2 regions of the Paenibacillus sp. J22P169 genome follow, and region 1 is predicted to be linked to the other one. Evidence: a T-box and tRNA genes for the amino acid it is inferred to sense, from the RefSeq annotation. Region 1 holds a T-box; the other holds one or more tRNA genes.
What was found. The T-box of region 1 lies ahead of AC58QG_RS29555 (valine--tRNA ligase). A T-box ahead of a tRNA ligase gene usually reads a tRNA of that ligase, here a tRNA-Val.
Positions count from the first base shown of each region.

Region 2: it has a tRNA-Val gene. The T-box ahead of AC58QG_RS29555 (valine--tRNA ligase) is inferred to sense a tRNA for this amino acid. The anticodon was not compared.

Region 1 is NZ_JCAUAO010000009.1:115,168-122,862, forward strand. It holds gene AC58QG_RS29550 (bifunctional folylpolyglutamate synthase/dihydrofolate synthase) at 1-534, opposite strand, end outside; gene AC58QG_RS29555 (valine--tRNA ligase) at 605-3,265, opposite strand; T-box leader at 3,321-3,582, opposite strand; gene AC58QG_RS29560 (LysM peptidoglycan-binding domain-containing protein) at 3,842-4,921, opposite strand; gene AC58QG_RS29565 (RluA family pseudouridine synthase) at 5,039-5,926, opposite strand; gene AC58QG_RS29570 (phosphodiester glycosidase family protein) at 6,192-7,679, shown strand.
Region 2 is NZ_JCAUAO010000001.1:42,460-50,154, forward strand. It holds gene AC58QG_RS00205 (GerAB/ArcD/ProY family transporter) at 1-1,107, opposite strand, end outside; gene AC58QG_RS00210 (spore germination protein) at 1,109-2,587, opposite strand; gene AC58QG_RS00215 (restriction endonuclease) at 3,064-3,744, opposite strand; tRNA gene AC58QG_RS00220 (tRNA-Val) at 3,977-4,049, opposite strand; gene AC58QG_RS00225 (hypothetical protein) at 4,407-4,601, shown strand; gene AC58QG_RS00230 (hypothetical protein) at 4,651-4,944, opposite strand; gene AC58QG_RS00235 (alpha/beta-type small acid-soluble spore protein) at 5,146-5,355, opposite strand; gene AC58QG_RS00240 (hypothetical protein) at 5,591-5,746, opposite strand; gene AC58QG_RS00245 (hypothetical protein) at 6,034-6,360, shown strand; gene AC58QG_RS00250 (superoxide dismutase family protein) at 6,541-7,092, shown strand; gene AC58QG_RS00255 (hypothetical protein) at 7,115-7,654, shown strand.

The DNA.
Region 1 (7,695 bases):
CACATTCGTAATCACGGTAACAATTGGATTCACGATATTCGTGCTATCCAGCCTTCCCCCGAGTCCGGTTTCCCATACTACATAATCAGGATAAGCCACTTTCCCAAAGTAAAGAATCGCCAGTGCAGTCGAGATTTCAAACATCGTTGGAGGACCAACTTCTGTAGCTGCAATCTCATCGACAATCGGCTTCATGTCATTCACTAAGCGAAGTAGAACTTTATCCTCAATGTCGGCGCCATTTACTTGAATGCGGTTCGTGTATCTCACCAGATAAGGCGACGTAAACGTGCCTACATCATAGCCGCAAGCTTGAAGCACGGAAGCTAAGTAAGCACATGTTGAGCCCTTTCCATTCGTTCCGGCCACATGAATGAACTTCAGCCTGCGTTCAGGGTGACCAAGCTTCTCCATGAGCAGATGCATACGTTGGAGGCCCGGCTTCATGCCGAGCTTCTCCATCCGTCCAACGATCCAATCAATGGCTTCCTGTGCGGTTTGGAACTCACCCGCAGTGTTCTTGATTTCATCCATTGTTCTCATCCTCTTTTACTATATGAATCACCTTGTAGACGAACATAGGCATTCGTATAATTTGCGTTCTTTATGACTTTAACTCCGCTAATCGAGCGATAACTTTATCTCGTTTGTCTGCATAATCAGCAAGCTTGGCTTTCTCTTCTTCGATAACCTTCGCTGGTGCCTTAGCTACAAAGCCTTCATTGCCCAGCTTTTTCTCGATGCGCTCAACCTCACCGTGTAAGGATTGCAACTCTTTATCCAAGCGTGCAAGCTCTTGCGTGATATCGATCAAGCCTGCTAAAGGCAGATACAGCTCGGCACCTGTAATAATGGCCGTCATTGCTTTGTCTGGCGCTGCCATTGTAAGGTCAATTTCAAGCAGTGACGTGTTGCAGAAGCGTTTCAGGTACTCCTCATTTTTGCGAAGAATGTCCTGTGTCTCTGCACTAGCCGGTTTAATCAGAAGCTCTACTTTCTTACTCATCGGCACATTCACTTCTGCTCGGATATTACGAACCGAACGAATCGCTTCCATCAAAAGCTCCATCTCACGAATCGCATCAGGCGCTTCGAAGGCTGCGTTCTCTGTCGGCCAAGCCGCCAGTGTAATCGTATCCCCCACATGCGGCAAATGCTGCCAGATCTCTTCCGAGATGAACGGCATGAACGGATGAATCAAACGCTGCGTTTGGTCTAGTACATAAGCTAGAACCGATTGCGTCTGTTTCTTCGCTGCTGCATCCGTACCATATAGGCTCAGTTTACTAAACTCAATGTACCAATCACAGAGATCATCCCAGATGAAGTTATAAAGTAAACGTCCTGTTTCACCGAATTCGTAGCTGTCGATCAGACGAGTAACGTCACGAACCGTCTCGTTCAAACGATGTAAAATCCAACGATCCGCTGTACCAAGTTGACCCGTCAAATCGATATCCGCAGCGGTTACGCCTTCCAAATTCATTAAAGCAAATCGGGATGCGTTCCAAATCTTATTGGCAAAATTACGAGCTTGCTCGACCCGCTCCCAACGGAAGCGCAAATCTTGACCCGGCGTGCTGCTCGTAGAAATCATATAACGCATCGCATCTGCGCCGTATTTCTCGATAACTTCTAATGGATCAACACCGTTTCCAAGGGATTTGGACATTTTGCGGCCTTCAGAATCACGAACAAGACCATGCATAAGCACATCTTTGAACGGAATTTGGTCCGTAAATTCGAGACCTTGGAAAATCATACGAGCGACCCAGAAGTAAATGATGTCATAGCCCGTAACGAGTACACTCGTCGGATAGAAACGCTTCATGTCTTCGGAATCATTCGGCCAACCTAATGTGGAGAAAGGCCATAGCGCTGAACTGAACCATGTATCCAGTACATCGTTATCTTGGTTAAGATTCGCACTTTGACAATGGGAGCAAGCTGTCGCATCCTCGCGAGCTACGGTGACTTGACCGCAATCCGCACAATGCCACGCAGGAATTCGGTGTCCCCACCATAGTTGACGTGAAATACACCAGTCACGTACATTTTCAATCCAGTTCAGGTATGTTTTCTCGAAACGATCGGGTACAAAATTAACGCCATTGCCTGATTTTTGCGCTTCAATCGCTTGATCAGCAAGCGGCTGCATTTTCACGAACCATTGCGTTGATAAGTACGGCTCGATAACAGCACCACTGCGTTCGCTGTGCCCTACTTGGTGAACGTGCTCTTCGATTTTGATCAGAACACCTTGTTCTTTCAAATCTGCTACGATTTGCTTACGACACTCGAAACGGTCTTGACCTTGGTACGGGCCTGCATTCGCGTTCATGGTACCTGTTTCGTCCATAACTAGAATTTGCGGCAAATTGTGACGCTTTCCTACTTCAAAGTCGTTCGGATCATGCGCAGGCGTAATTTTTACCGCGCCGCTTCCGAACTCTTTTTCAACATAGTCGTCTGCAATAATCGGAATCTCACGATTCACAATCGGAAGCAGCAAGGATTTCCCGATGAGGTGCTTATAGCGCTCATCCTTCGGATGAACAGCAACCGCTGTATCACCAAGCATCGTTTCAGGACGTGTCGTAGCAACTACGATTGAGCCTGAACCGTCTGTTGTTTCATATTTCAAATGGTACAGCGCACCTTGTACTTCTTTGTATTCTACTTCAATATCAGAAAGCGCCGTACGTGCCGCTGGATCCCAGTTAATGATATAGTTGCCGCGATAAATCAGACCTTTTTCGTACAAGCTTACGAAAACTTCACGAACCGCTTGCGAGAGTCCTTCGTCCAGTGTGAAGCGTTCACGCGAGTAATCGAGAGAAAAGCCCATTTTGGCCCATTGCTCACGAATCGTATCGGCATATAATTCTTTCCACTCCCAGACCTTCTCCAAGAATTTCTCACGCCCAAGATCATAGCGCGTTTGTCCTTGTTCGCGAAGCTTCTGCTCTACACGCGTTTGTGTCGCAATACCCGCATGGTCAGAACCTGGCAGCCATAGCGTGTCGAAGCCCTGCATACGCTTCGTACGAATAAGAATATCTTGCAGTGTAAAATCTAGTGCATGCCCGATGTGCAGCATACCTGTTACGTTCGGAGGCGGTATCACAATTGTATAGGTTTCCGCATCAGGACGGTTGCCCGCTTTGAAAAATTCATTCTTGATCCAGTAGTCGTACCATTTACGCTCCGCTTCTTTCGGGTCATACGTGGTAGGCATTTCTGTTTGCAATTTGGTTTCGGTCATAAGAGTACCTCCATATCTGGCTAGTTGTTATAAACACAAAAAAACCTTTCGCCCAAAAAAGGACGAAAGGTATAGCTTCCGTGGTACCACCTTCATTTCATGATACTTGCCCCAATAGCAAATAACATGACACTTAAAACAGATAACGGCTGCGACCGGAAAATGCTAATGCAGGCGAGAAACGAAAACTCGACGATTGCACTCACATTTACTGCTCCAGGGCGACTTCGATCGGATGTATCCTGAGGAACCTCTCAGCGCTGCAGTTCCACTCTCTGAAGGGCGTTCCGACTACTACTCCCTATCTTTGCAATTCCATATGTTGGTTTGAAAATGATTTACACTATATGATATCGAATTATCGACATATAGTCAATAATTTCGGCCCATGTTATAAGGATTATTTTCTAGTATTGGGTGAAACGGTGGAACTTATACGCAGTAAGGAGAAGTTGTTACTATAAAGGCTGTGTATTTCAAATTGACCTCCACTACTTATGTGCCATACTCATAACGCAAACATAAGAGCCCCCAGCTGCTCTCAGCAGCCAGAGGCTCTTGCCTATGTATCGGTAGTTATTTGGGCAAATAAATAACTTGACCCACTACAATATCCTGATCGCCTAATCGATTCATCAATTGAATCTCACGCGTTGTCAGCTGATAGCGCTTCGCTATTGTTTCTAAGGTGTCTTCCTTCTGGACGATACATAGTTTGAGCTTCCTGAACTCTTGCGACTCCGATCGGCTCTGAAGAAATAAACGCCGCCACTCTACCGCATCTACCCGCGATTCCGCCTCAAGAGCCGCTTGCGCCTCAGCTTCCGCAATCCGCTTGTCGGAAAGATACGAGCCTGCCTTAGATAATAGCGATTTGATGCCATACGGGTTAACCTCCACAGCGTCAGTCGCTTTCTTGCCAAAAGCAACTTTAAGCTCCTTTTTCTCCTCCGTAACGACGGTACTATCCGCATGCGGGGTCACCTTCAACTCGATTTGTTCCACCTCTATACCTACCGTGTCATCCCCCGAATAGGTTTCTGGCTGAGCCGCAACAATCGTTGGTTCTGGTGCAGCTGCAATCAACGTTGGTGCTGGCGTTGGTAATGGTGTAGGAAGGACTGGCGTTGGCGGTGGTTGAATCACTTGTTGCACCTGCGGTTCTTGAGCTATCGGCGCTGGTGTAGCAAAAGGTGCTTGTGCATACGGCATGATGGGCTCGGAGCGTGGATACTCAATTTGATGGACAAAAGTAACCTCTTCTTCCTCCCGCCAGTTTTCCGGCGGCACAGATACCATTTCTACACCCTGCAAGGAAAGAACGCCTGTTACATTCAAGCTGCGTGCCGATAAAAGGTCGATATCAAAATTCTCGATCTCCACCTGAATATCTTCGACACGATGGATGCGATTCAAAGGCAACGTGATTTCGACAGGAATCAAATGCTCAAGTGTGCGAGGGCTGCCGCCTTCTTCACTAAAGTAGTTACCCGTAAGTAGTAAATTCCCCTTTAAGATCGCTTGATCATCCAGCGTTATTACTTGAATATGCGGAAGCAATTCTACTTCATTCAATTCTTGTATAGCCGCCAAATTCTCCTGCAAATGCACACGTTCATAAATATCAAAGCGTAATCCAGGTTGTTGTTCAGACACCGAATGAATCCTCCCTTCCGTTAACTCGAAACAGCAATCAGCTCCGAATTGTTGGGTGATATACTTGATTGTCTCTAAAAGTATATGGGTCAAGGAGGCCAGGCATGACTACATTTTTCAATTCACGGACATCTGTTCCAATAATAACTTGAAATCTAGTGGATAAGGTGCATGAACAACGACCTCATTTTGCGTAATCGGATGCTTAAATAGAAGTCTTTCTCCATGAAGGGCTTGTCGCTGAAACAAACGTGAAGAACCTCCATATAAAGTATCACCAACTAATGGATGCCCTAAGTGGCTAAGATGGACCCGAATTTGATGTGTTCTGCCCGTCTCCAACTCCACTTCCACAAGTGCCCCTGTTTTCATTTGTTGAAGGACACGATAATGCGTAAGTGCCTGATCCCCGTTGGGGGCCACTCTTCGTTTCCCAGGCTGATGACGGTCCTTGCCGATCGGTTCATCAATCCATCCTTCCTTCTCTTTGAAAATCCCCTTAGCTAGCGCAACATAGCGTCTATCAATTTGTTTCTCCCGCATAGCTTCATCCAATAGGACATGCGCCCATTCATTTTTGGCATAAAGTATAACGCCTGTCGTATCTTGATCTAGACGGTGAATATGCCGAATTCCGCAAGCTTGTCCAGACGCTTCATAATAATGAGCTACGGCGGAAGCCAGCGTTCCTCTTTGACCAACTTCGGCCGGATGAACAGACATCCCTGCTGGCTTGTTTACAACTAAAGTGAACTCATCCTCAAATAAAACGTCTAATGCATAAGACTCAGGTTTAAACGCTGCCTTTTCCTGAGGAAACACCTTTAGCCGAACCTTATTATTTTCTGTGTGGATAAGTCCCTGGGAAGCTAATCGCAGAAAAAATTTGCGAGGCACCGGCAAATAAGCCGCTAATTCTTCAACAGCGCCCGGTTTTAGCGGTTTCCAATGCTCATTCGGAAGCGGTAGCTCCAGCCACTCTCCATCGCGCGACCAAGTAATCATGATTTCATGCCTTTACGAAAAGATAGAAAGATTGCTAGGAGTATTAGTAGAAACACAAAAACAATCGCCATAAGATCGATCGGAAAGTCAAAAAAGTAATAACGTTTCATAATAAGAACGAGCTCCTTAAGGAAGAGGGATTATGTACACTTTATTTTAACAATTACCATTACCATTTGCATGCAAAAATATGATACTATTAGTCTTGTATTGTTTTTTTTCGACATTTTCTATCAATTTATTAATAGAGCAGGAGAGGTTTACCTTGGGTAGTTCAATTGCAAATCATTTTCGAAATTATAGTTGGCTGAAGCGGACTTTACTTGTTATAGCAGTATGTACATTTTTAAGTTCGACCTTTTTATTTCTAACCCCGCCAGGGACTTACATTCGTGAGTATTTGGCCAAAACGGTCATCACAACGCAACATCGTGACTGGGCATGGATTTTCGTAGGCGCACAGCGCAGAGATCAGATGGTTCTTGAGATGCAAAATTTAACTGAAGTCAACTCGATCGAGAAACAAGATATTGAAGCTGTTCAGTTCAATACGAATCGACCTATTGAGAGTCTGGTCAAAGTTGAAGACATTTCTGGCACCCTTTGGAAGGGTAAACGGATGTATGTATATGACCCACGTTCTATTCGTGTTGTCGTTCCTGCCAAGCAAGGTGAAGGCGAACGAATTACAGCCATGGTAGAGAGAACTGGAGCTGTCGCAGGTGTCAACGGCGGAGGATTCAATGATCCTGACGGCCTTGGAAACGGATTTGCCCCAATTGGTGCTATTATGTCCGGTGGTGAAATCCTTTATACCGACCAAGAGGGAAGCAACCCACAACAAATCGTCGGTTTCACTAAAGAAGGAACTCTCATTATCGGTAAGTATACGATTAACGATTTATTGAAACTAGGTGTCTCGGAAGCAGTTTCCTTCTATCCGCGAGTTATCGCAAATGGCAAACCGCTAATTACTAGCGGTGATGGCGGTTGGGGACGTGCACCGCGTACAGCGGTTGGCCAAAAAGCAGACGGCACGGTTATCTTTATCGTTATCGATGGCCGTCAAACTTCAAGTGTCGGAGCTACACTGAAAGAAGTACAGGATTTATTCTTAGAAGACGACGTAATCAATGCCGGATTCCTTGACGGTGGAGCATCTTCTGAAATGGTTTATAATAATGCACTCATTACAAAACCATCTAGCCGTTATGGCGAGCGTCGTTTACCTTCAGCTTTCTTAGTGTTCGATCATCCTGAGAAAGTCGAAGTGAAGAACGTGTGGGCTGGTTTGACGACGATTGATGCAGGCGGTGCTTCTACTCACCCTGAATTCCTGAAAGAACAAGCAGAACTAAAGGCACAAGGTAAATTACCTACACCAACGCCGAAAGCAACACCTACACCATCTCCAAAATCAGAAAATTCGACGGAACCAGGTAAGGTTGGCGGTTCATCTTCGCCTTCAAGTACCAATTCGACTAAACCTAACACGACTGATAAGCCATCATCTGGTACACCGACGAATACAACTAGCCCTACACCAACAACTACAGGCAACCCTACAGCAACTCCAACACCAACACCAACGCCAAGTAGTGGGAATACCAATCCCGTTGGTGGTACTACGAAGCCAACGACGCCCGCAACAACGTCGCCTACGCCGAGTCCTACACCGAAGCCAGCTACGAATGGTACGGAGACTTCACCAAACGCATCAACATCCACATCACCAACAGTTAAACCTAACTAATATGAATAGGGGCTGC
Region 2 (7,695 bases), on a different contig from region 1:
GATAAGCCCCTTTCGTTTGCAAGCAATCAGAAGGAAGGTTGGGATGAACAAGTAGGTAAATGCCCGTAACCAAATCTGTAGGTTCATCAAAGGGTTCTGTTCAGTTTCATCAAACCACTTGTCTAGAATAATCGTACTTATTAAAATCATGATCCAACAGGTTATAAAACCAATTCGATTGCTCTGTTCGTTTAATCTTCCTGAAACTATTCGAATAGCCCCGTAGAACCATAAGAAATAAAGGGAAATGGCCCACACATAATAAAACATTTGCAGGCAAATTAAAATGATATCAATTCGCTCAAAAACAGGAGTTTGCAGATAACGAATAAGGTCCGTTACCGGAAATCTGCTTTTGTTCAAGTATTGGGAACTAAAAAATAATAAGGAAACAACAAACATAATCAAATACTCAAAGACAGACGCGGTATTAGCAAATGTCAAATATTTCAACATCTTTTGTTTTTGGTTTAACCACGGCCCAATAAAGACCAAGTACTCCGGTCCCGAGAACGCTTGCCAAATGAATAAAAGATTCTTCCAGGAGACTGTCGACCAGTCTGCGGGGATCAAGGGATATAAATCGTGAAGTGACGCCATCGATGGGAAGAAGAAAGGAATAAAACATAAAATCATCCAAGCGGAACCAAAAAAGGCAATAACGACAAAGCGTATCGCATTCGTCATTCCTCGAGAGGCCGCGTACAAACAAATCCCAAAGAGAAATAAAATCAACCACAAAGGATTCATGGAAGGGAAGATGATACTATTAATCACTTCCACAGTCCCCAGTGTACTTACATATATTTTAGCAAAAATGAAAAACAGACCAACGAAGGCCAAAACACGAACCGTCCGCTTTCCAAATAGTTGAACGAATCCTTGATATCCTTTGGTGGAAATGTCTGATGAAAACCATTTTGCAATCAAGATCATATTCAATTGTGATAAAATCCCCACGGCAATTAATGCCCAAATCATATAGGGATAAACCAATTTGGAAGGAGTGACTAAGACGAAATATAGCATTTGACTTCGGTTGACCATGAAAAAGACATAGATCCCGCCAAACGTGGCCGTTCTCTCATATAAGGAAGATGCCTTCACATTATTTTCTCCTTTGACTGGTTCGCCATTTCTGTAGGGTATGTAAATATTCAGGACGTTCCTTCATCCAATGGAAAGGACCCCGAATGAAAAGATCTAACCAATCCCTCCAGTAAAGAGGAGCTAAGGGGGCAAAATAAGGTTGTTTCAAAGATGTGATACTATTCAAATGGACAAGAATAACAATTATCCCGAATACTATCCCTAACATTCCGATATAGTTGGCAAGGAAAAGGAAAGCGAATTGAAGCAGTGTGTTTGATTTGGTCACGAGATAATTAGGGACTAGAAACGAAGCGATAGCCGTAACACCTACTAAAACAATTAATATTTTGCTTGCAAAACCAGCTTCAACGGAAGCTTGTCCTACGACAATGCCACCGATCACGCCTAGTACTTGACCCGACTTTGTGGGCATCCTAAGACTTGCTTCTTTGATGATCTCCAGGGTTAGCAGCATTAAAAATGCTTCCCAAAATGGCGTAAACGGCAATTTGGTTCTAGATTCTAATAATACAAAAAGAACTTGCATCGGGAGCATCTGATAATGATGCGTGGCTAACGCAACATAGATCGGGACTAATATTAACGAAAGTACATAGCTTACATATCGCAGCAGCCGCATAAAACTGGCAACCAGCCAGCGGTTAATGTAATCCTCTGGAGATTGAAATAGATGAAAAAATGTGATGGGAGCCGTTAACGCAAATGGTGTATTGGCTACTAAAAAAGTAATTTTTCCCATCGATAAAGTGAAAGCGCATAGATCCGGGCGGTCGCTTTGTTGAAATTGCGGGAATATACTATGATAATGATCTTCCATGAATGCCGCAACATGGGACGAATCCATAAAAACATCAAAATCAATGGTAGATAGTTTACTTCTTGCAATGGAAATAAATTCGGGATTGGTCACCCCTTCCATATACATCATGATAACCTCTGTTTTACTTACAGAACCGACAGAAAACCTTTCTGATTTTAAAGATGTCGATGGAAGCCGTCTGCGAATCATTGTCACATTTTGATCGATTTGCTCACTGAAGCTGTCCTTGGGTCCAAACATAATGGTTTCGGTTTCCGATGTTTCGATGGCGCGAGTCAATGGATTTGGAAGAAGTGCTGCCCACCACTGATTCTTCATAGGTTCATAGAGAAGGATGGATCCCGTTAATAGTTTCTGCTGACCTTCCTCCATCGTGACAATTCTGGATACCTTAGCTGTGGCTATGCATTCATTTATTTCTTCAAGATCACAGTGGAGCAGCGGTTCGATAACGGATTCATTTAAGCGTTCTTGGTCAATTAATGTTCTTATGTAGAGAAACATCACCATTTGATCATTATTGGTCCTGCGTTCGATGATTTCTGCATCGTCCATGTTGGCCAAAATTTGTCTAAATGAATCTATCGTTAGGACGGTATTCTGAGGTTCAGGTTTCTCAAAATGGTGTCCAATCTTAAGCTTCTTCCAAAACATAAACACCATCCTTACAAAATGGGTAGTAAAAATTGAAAATATTGGTTATGCCTTTATAATTTATCCATGACTGGATCATTTATACCCTTAGGGTTCGAATGTATGAGAACTGTTTCATGAGGTGCATGCGGATACATCAGTATTAAGTCTACAGGGTTTAACAAGTCATAGGATAAACTTTCTAAAAATATACACGAAAAAGCAGAGCTGCTGCTTGTAGGGATTAACAATTTATACAAAAAATTATGCTTGAAGCTAAAGGGTTTTCTTGGAGGGTTAGAGAAAGATAGGGCAACCAGAGGTAATAGAAGTGTTGGGATTATTTGAAAATGCCGGGTAGTTAAACTAACGGATAACGATAGTTCAATTAACCGCCCCGGAAAGGCGGTTTTTCTTTTGGTTAAAATCAACATTATAGAATAACAGAGCCAAAAAGGAAAAAACCGCAGCAGTTACTTGCCGCGGTTTTCGTGTTTTTATGCTTGTATTACATTTCGACACTTTGGAAAACTTGAGCAACCATAAAACGTGCCTTTTGAGCCTTTTCGTAGTACCATTTGATTACCGCAACGTGTACAACTATGTTCTTGTATAGGATTATCTGTAATAACCTGTTTTGCCGAAGGAGCACTACCAGGATTCATTTTTAGTATCATTTCTACAAGATCATTACGACTAAGTAGCTTAACATTGTTCGAAGCAGCTAGCTGTCTCGCTTGCTCTGTAAACTTGCTATTGGTTATTACCCATGCTTCAGACGCACGATAATGAGCTATGGATGGTACAACTTCCTGAACAGCTTTTAACCCAACATTACTCGAGTACCTCTTTGCTTGAATAGCAATACGTTTATTATCTTTTTCAATGATCAAATCTGCCCCGAAATCACCGCTTGCTTGAGTCACTTGGACTTTGTAACAATGGGCTTGAAACAAATGACCTAAATATTTCTCGAATTGAATCCCATCCATTATATCAATGTCTGCAATCCCTGACTTTTTAAGTTGTTCTGCTTTAACTGACTTTCTGTAAAACATTACTGAAATAAGAATTCCAAGGCTTATAATAAAGACAATGGCAGAAGCAATTAAACTTCTTGTAAAATAAAATGTTCCAAAGAAAGTCACTAGAAATATTAACTGTAGTAAAGCATCCATTGGATCTTGTTTCTTTTTGCGTCTAGCCAGAGTAACTCCCCCTAGATGATGTATTGAAATTAACCAAGCTAGGAAGAATGTACCATATCGTTTGGAAATAATCTACAATTTGTGGCTTGAATAATGTGATCGGTGACCAGTACGTGACCAGTGGATATAAATCAATCATTAATTGGTTAATATTTGGTTGCGAAAAACAAAAAAAGCCTTGATATACAAGGCTTTCGCTTTATGACCTGTAGTGGGCTCGAACCACTGACCCCTACCCTGTCAAGATAGTGCTCTCCCAGCTGAGCTAACAAGTCGTTTATGGATACAATTAGTAATATACCAAGTATTCAAGAGATTGTCAATTGGTGAGCGCTTACTTTTTCCAGAAAAAGAGCCATGTAAATAGCGCGGAGTGAGGCTTTCGCTTCTTTTTGGAACGTGGGAGAAAGTTTGTAGGCGTATCTGTTTCTATCTCTGTACTCAAAGGTTTGGATAGTAAAAGTGAGAGTTCTTCTTCTGTAATTCCTCGTGCTGTCATAGTAGGGTATCTGCCTTTCTGTATAAAGCGTGAAGTTAATGTACCACATTCAAGAGTTCTTTCCTAGTATCGCTTTCATCTTGCGTGAATTTATGGTAACTTGAGATCATTAGAGTTTGGGAGGAAAAAGGTTATGACGAAACAACAGCATCGTTGGAATTTGCGTTTGAAGAGCAGTAATGTGTATTTAGGCACAGTATATTTGGGAGATCCGCTTCCTGAAGTGGAAGATGTGATCATGATTGGTGAGAAAAAATATACAATTCTTGAACTCGGAAGTACACGTGATGCAAGTGACGTATTTGTCGAGGAAGTTAAGAAGAAGTAATGGAAGTAAGCGAAGGAGCGGATCTTAATAGATCAGCTCCTTCGCTTTGTTATGTAAGGTTGTATAAGGATGCGAGGCAATCTACAAACATTTTATTGTATTCTTCGCGGGAGAGATCTTTGTTGCAAGCGATGTCCCTTCCTAGAAATTGAAACCAGGTGATTTCGGTACGATCTTTTTTGTACACAAACTTATCTTGCTGAATGAGGAAGGCATCATTTTCAAAAAAAGGCACTTTGTCAAATTGAAGGGCGGGTTCGTTTTGCTTTTCGCTTACTAAAGTGGCCAAAAGAATTAGCATACGGTAAGGATCACGAAAAATTTCATATTGCGTCATGGTCATGATTCAACACTCCTTTTATTTGATTGCCGGGCTAGGTAATCATACTAAAAGGAAGTGGCCATTTATACACGTTTGGGCAAACTGGTGAGGAAATTGAAGGGAAATCAGAGGAATTTGAAGAAAATAGAAAAAAGACTGAAGGTCACTCTAAGGAGGATCGAGTGATTCAGTCTTTTTTGAGCTTGCTCCTACATCAAAGGATTAGCGTTTGTAGCCGCCGAGAGATTGTTCAGCCATTTGCACTAATCTTTTTGTGATGTTGCCACCGATTGAGCCAGCATCACGGGATAACAAATTACCGTTGTAACCAGAAGGGGAGAGAGGAACACCAATTTCCTGAGCGACTTCATACTTCATTTGATCTAATGCTGCCTTTGCTTGTTGGACGACTAACGTGTTAGATCTAGCCATTCATAATCATCTCCTTTTTTTTGGTACACCAGTATTATTTGAATGTTCAGAATATTTATTCGCTGAATTCAAAAAAAATAAAAATTTTTTTCCGCATCTATAAATTTGGCTATAAACCAAGGAAATGATGCCTGATTTCATGAAATTGTACAAAGAGATTATGCCTATATAAAAATCAATAAACCCCCAACAGTAAGTTGAGGGTGATATTTGATAATTTATGATAACGGTTTCATTATTCTTCGGATTGTTCTGCTTCTTCCTCTGCAGCAGCTGCTTCTTCAATCGCTTCAGCGATTACTTCTTCAGCCTCTTGACTTACCACTTCTTCAGTGGATTCAGCAGAGATTTCTTCTTCGTTTTGTGAAACTACTTCTTCTTCTTGGCTCATTTTTTGTCACCTCCTCTGATACGTATAGTAACATTGTATCACTACTACTAGGTTATTCAAGTAGCTTGGACGTATAACTATCAGATTTAATGTAGATTTGATTGATTTGTCATTTCATGGCGGAATTTCAATGCGGAATACGTCAAATGTGGGGAGGAAACCCGCTATTTAAGCGGCTTTCAGCGATTGTGCATGTTTTATTTTTCTATGAATATAAATGAGGCTAAGCACCAATATTTTATGATTACTATGCTGAGTTTCTATGAAAACTCATAGGAGGAATCCGAATGAATCGGTCGGATGTTATTTTAGAGCTACAACTTGTACCAGAATTATTGAAACAAGCGGAAGCTATTTATATCGATGCCGTGTCTGAATTGAATTGGGCAAAGCATATGCTTCTGGCGAAGGAGTACGAAGTAATAGGTGAAGGGCTTGTTACAGGGAAGAATGAGCTTCAACGACAAGCGGAATTATGGCCACATACGAAAGAATTACAGAAGCAGGTCCTACAGATGGAAGATGCAGTTGAACATTCGAAGGTTGAGTTTCACTTCTACAAACGGAAATTAGAAAACTTACAAATTATTGCAAAGCTCATGACTATTTTATAATCGTACTCTTTTAGAAGAAATATGATGAAGATGCCTGCAATCGAAAGATGGCAGGTTTTTCTCTGTTAAATCGGAAGAGTTAGAAAATTTTATAGCTGACATGCGGTTACCATGAAGGGCAGTTGTGCATCCTAAGGGTAGAATATACCAATGTGTGGTTTTACAGGAGGATTGTACAAGATGAAATCAATTCGATTTATGGTGACCGCCAGCCTAGGCATATTCATGTTGACAGGTTGTCAAGCAGCCAGAAGCGCCTCAGTAGCAGAACCCACTTCGCCGCCAGCAACAATCACTGTTGCGCTCATAGGAGCCAACAACCAATCGGTAGGTTCAGCGCAATTAACCGCTGTCAGTGAAGGTGTACAGATGGATGTACAAGTCAGTGGGCTTTCTCCTGGTGTTCATGGTCTGCACATTCATGAGAAAGCGATTTGTGAAGCGCCAACGTTTGATTCAGCAGGAAGTCATTTCAATCCACAACACAAGGAGCATGGGTTCTTAAATCCGAAAGGTGCGCATGCAGGGGATCTGCCAAATCTTATTGTGGATGCACAAGGTAATGGGCGATTTAGTAGTGTTACGAAGGCAGTGGTGTTAGAAAAGGGACAGCCTAATTCGCTGTTTAAACCAGAAGGATCAAGCTTGGTAATCCATGAGAAGGCAGATGATTTGAAGACGGATCCATCCGGCAACTCGGGTAAACGGATTGCTTGCGGTGCTGTGAAATAAGGGAAGGAAGGGTTTCGACAACATGATCAAAACACAGGATCTCAAGCTTCAAATGGATGAATTAACAAAACAAAATGATATGGTACTTATTGAATTAGAACAGGTCAAAAAAATGTTGATCTCCAGTGCGCAAGGCTCTCAAGATAGCCAGGGACAGCAAGCTTCCTCGAGCAATGGTGACGCCGCGCAACAGGATTCAGCAAAGAATACCTCGCAAAATCAAGGTCAAAATCAAGGTCAAAGTCAGAACCAAAGCCAAGATCAGGGACAGAATAAAAACAAAGATCAAAACAGTGATCAAGATCAAACGCAGCAAATGAAATCTGGCCAAGGCAATTCGAATAACCAGCAAGTAACTGATTTAGCGAATGAGCTCTTGAAAATTAAAGATTTAGTCGTAAAGTTGGAACAAAAGACGTCGCAGTACGTCAGCAGTCAGTCAAATGGCTCGTTAACGGAAAAAGATGCAGTAAATCTCATTCTGACGTTAATGAACGGGATGGTAGACTGGGCAAGCGAATTTGTTTCCTCCAAAGCTTCCTCCAATGGCCAGGTGCAATAACGCCTCTTCTATAAGAAAAAGCAAAAAGGCTGAATCCACTC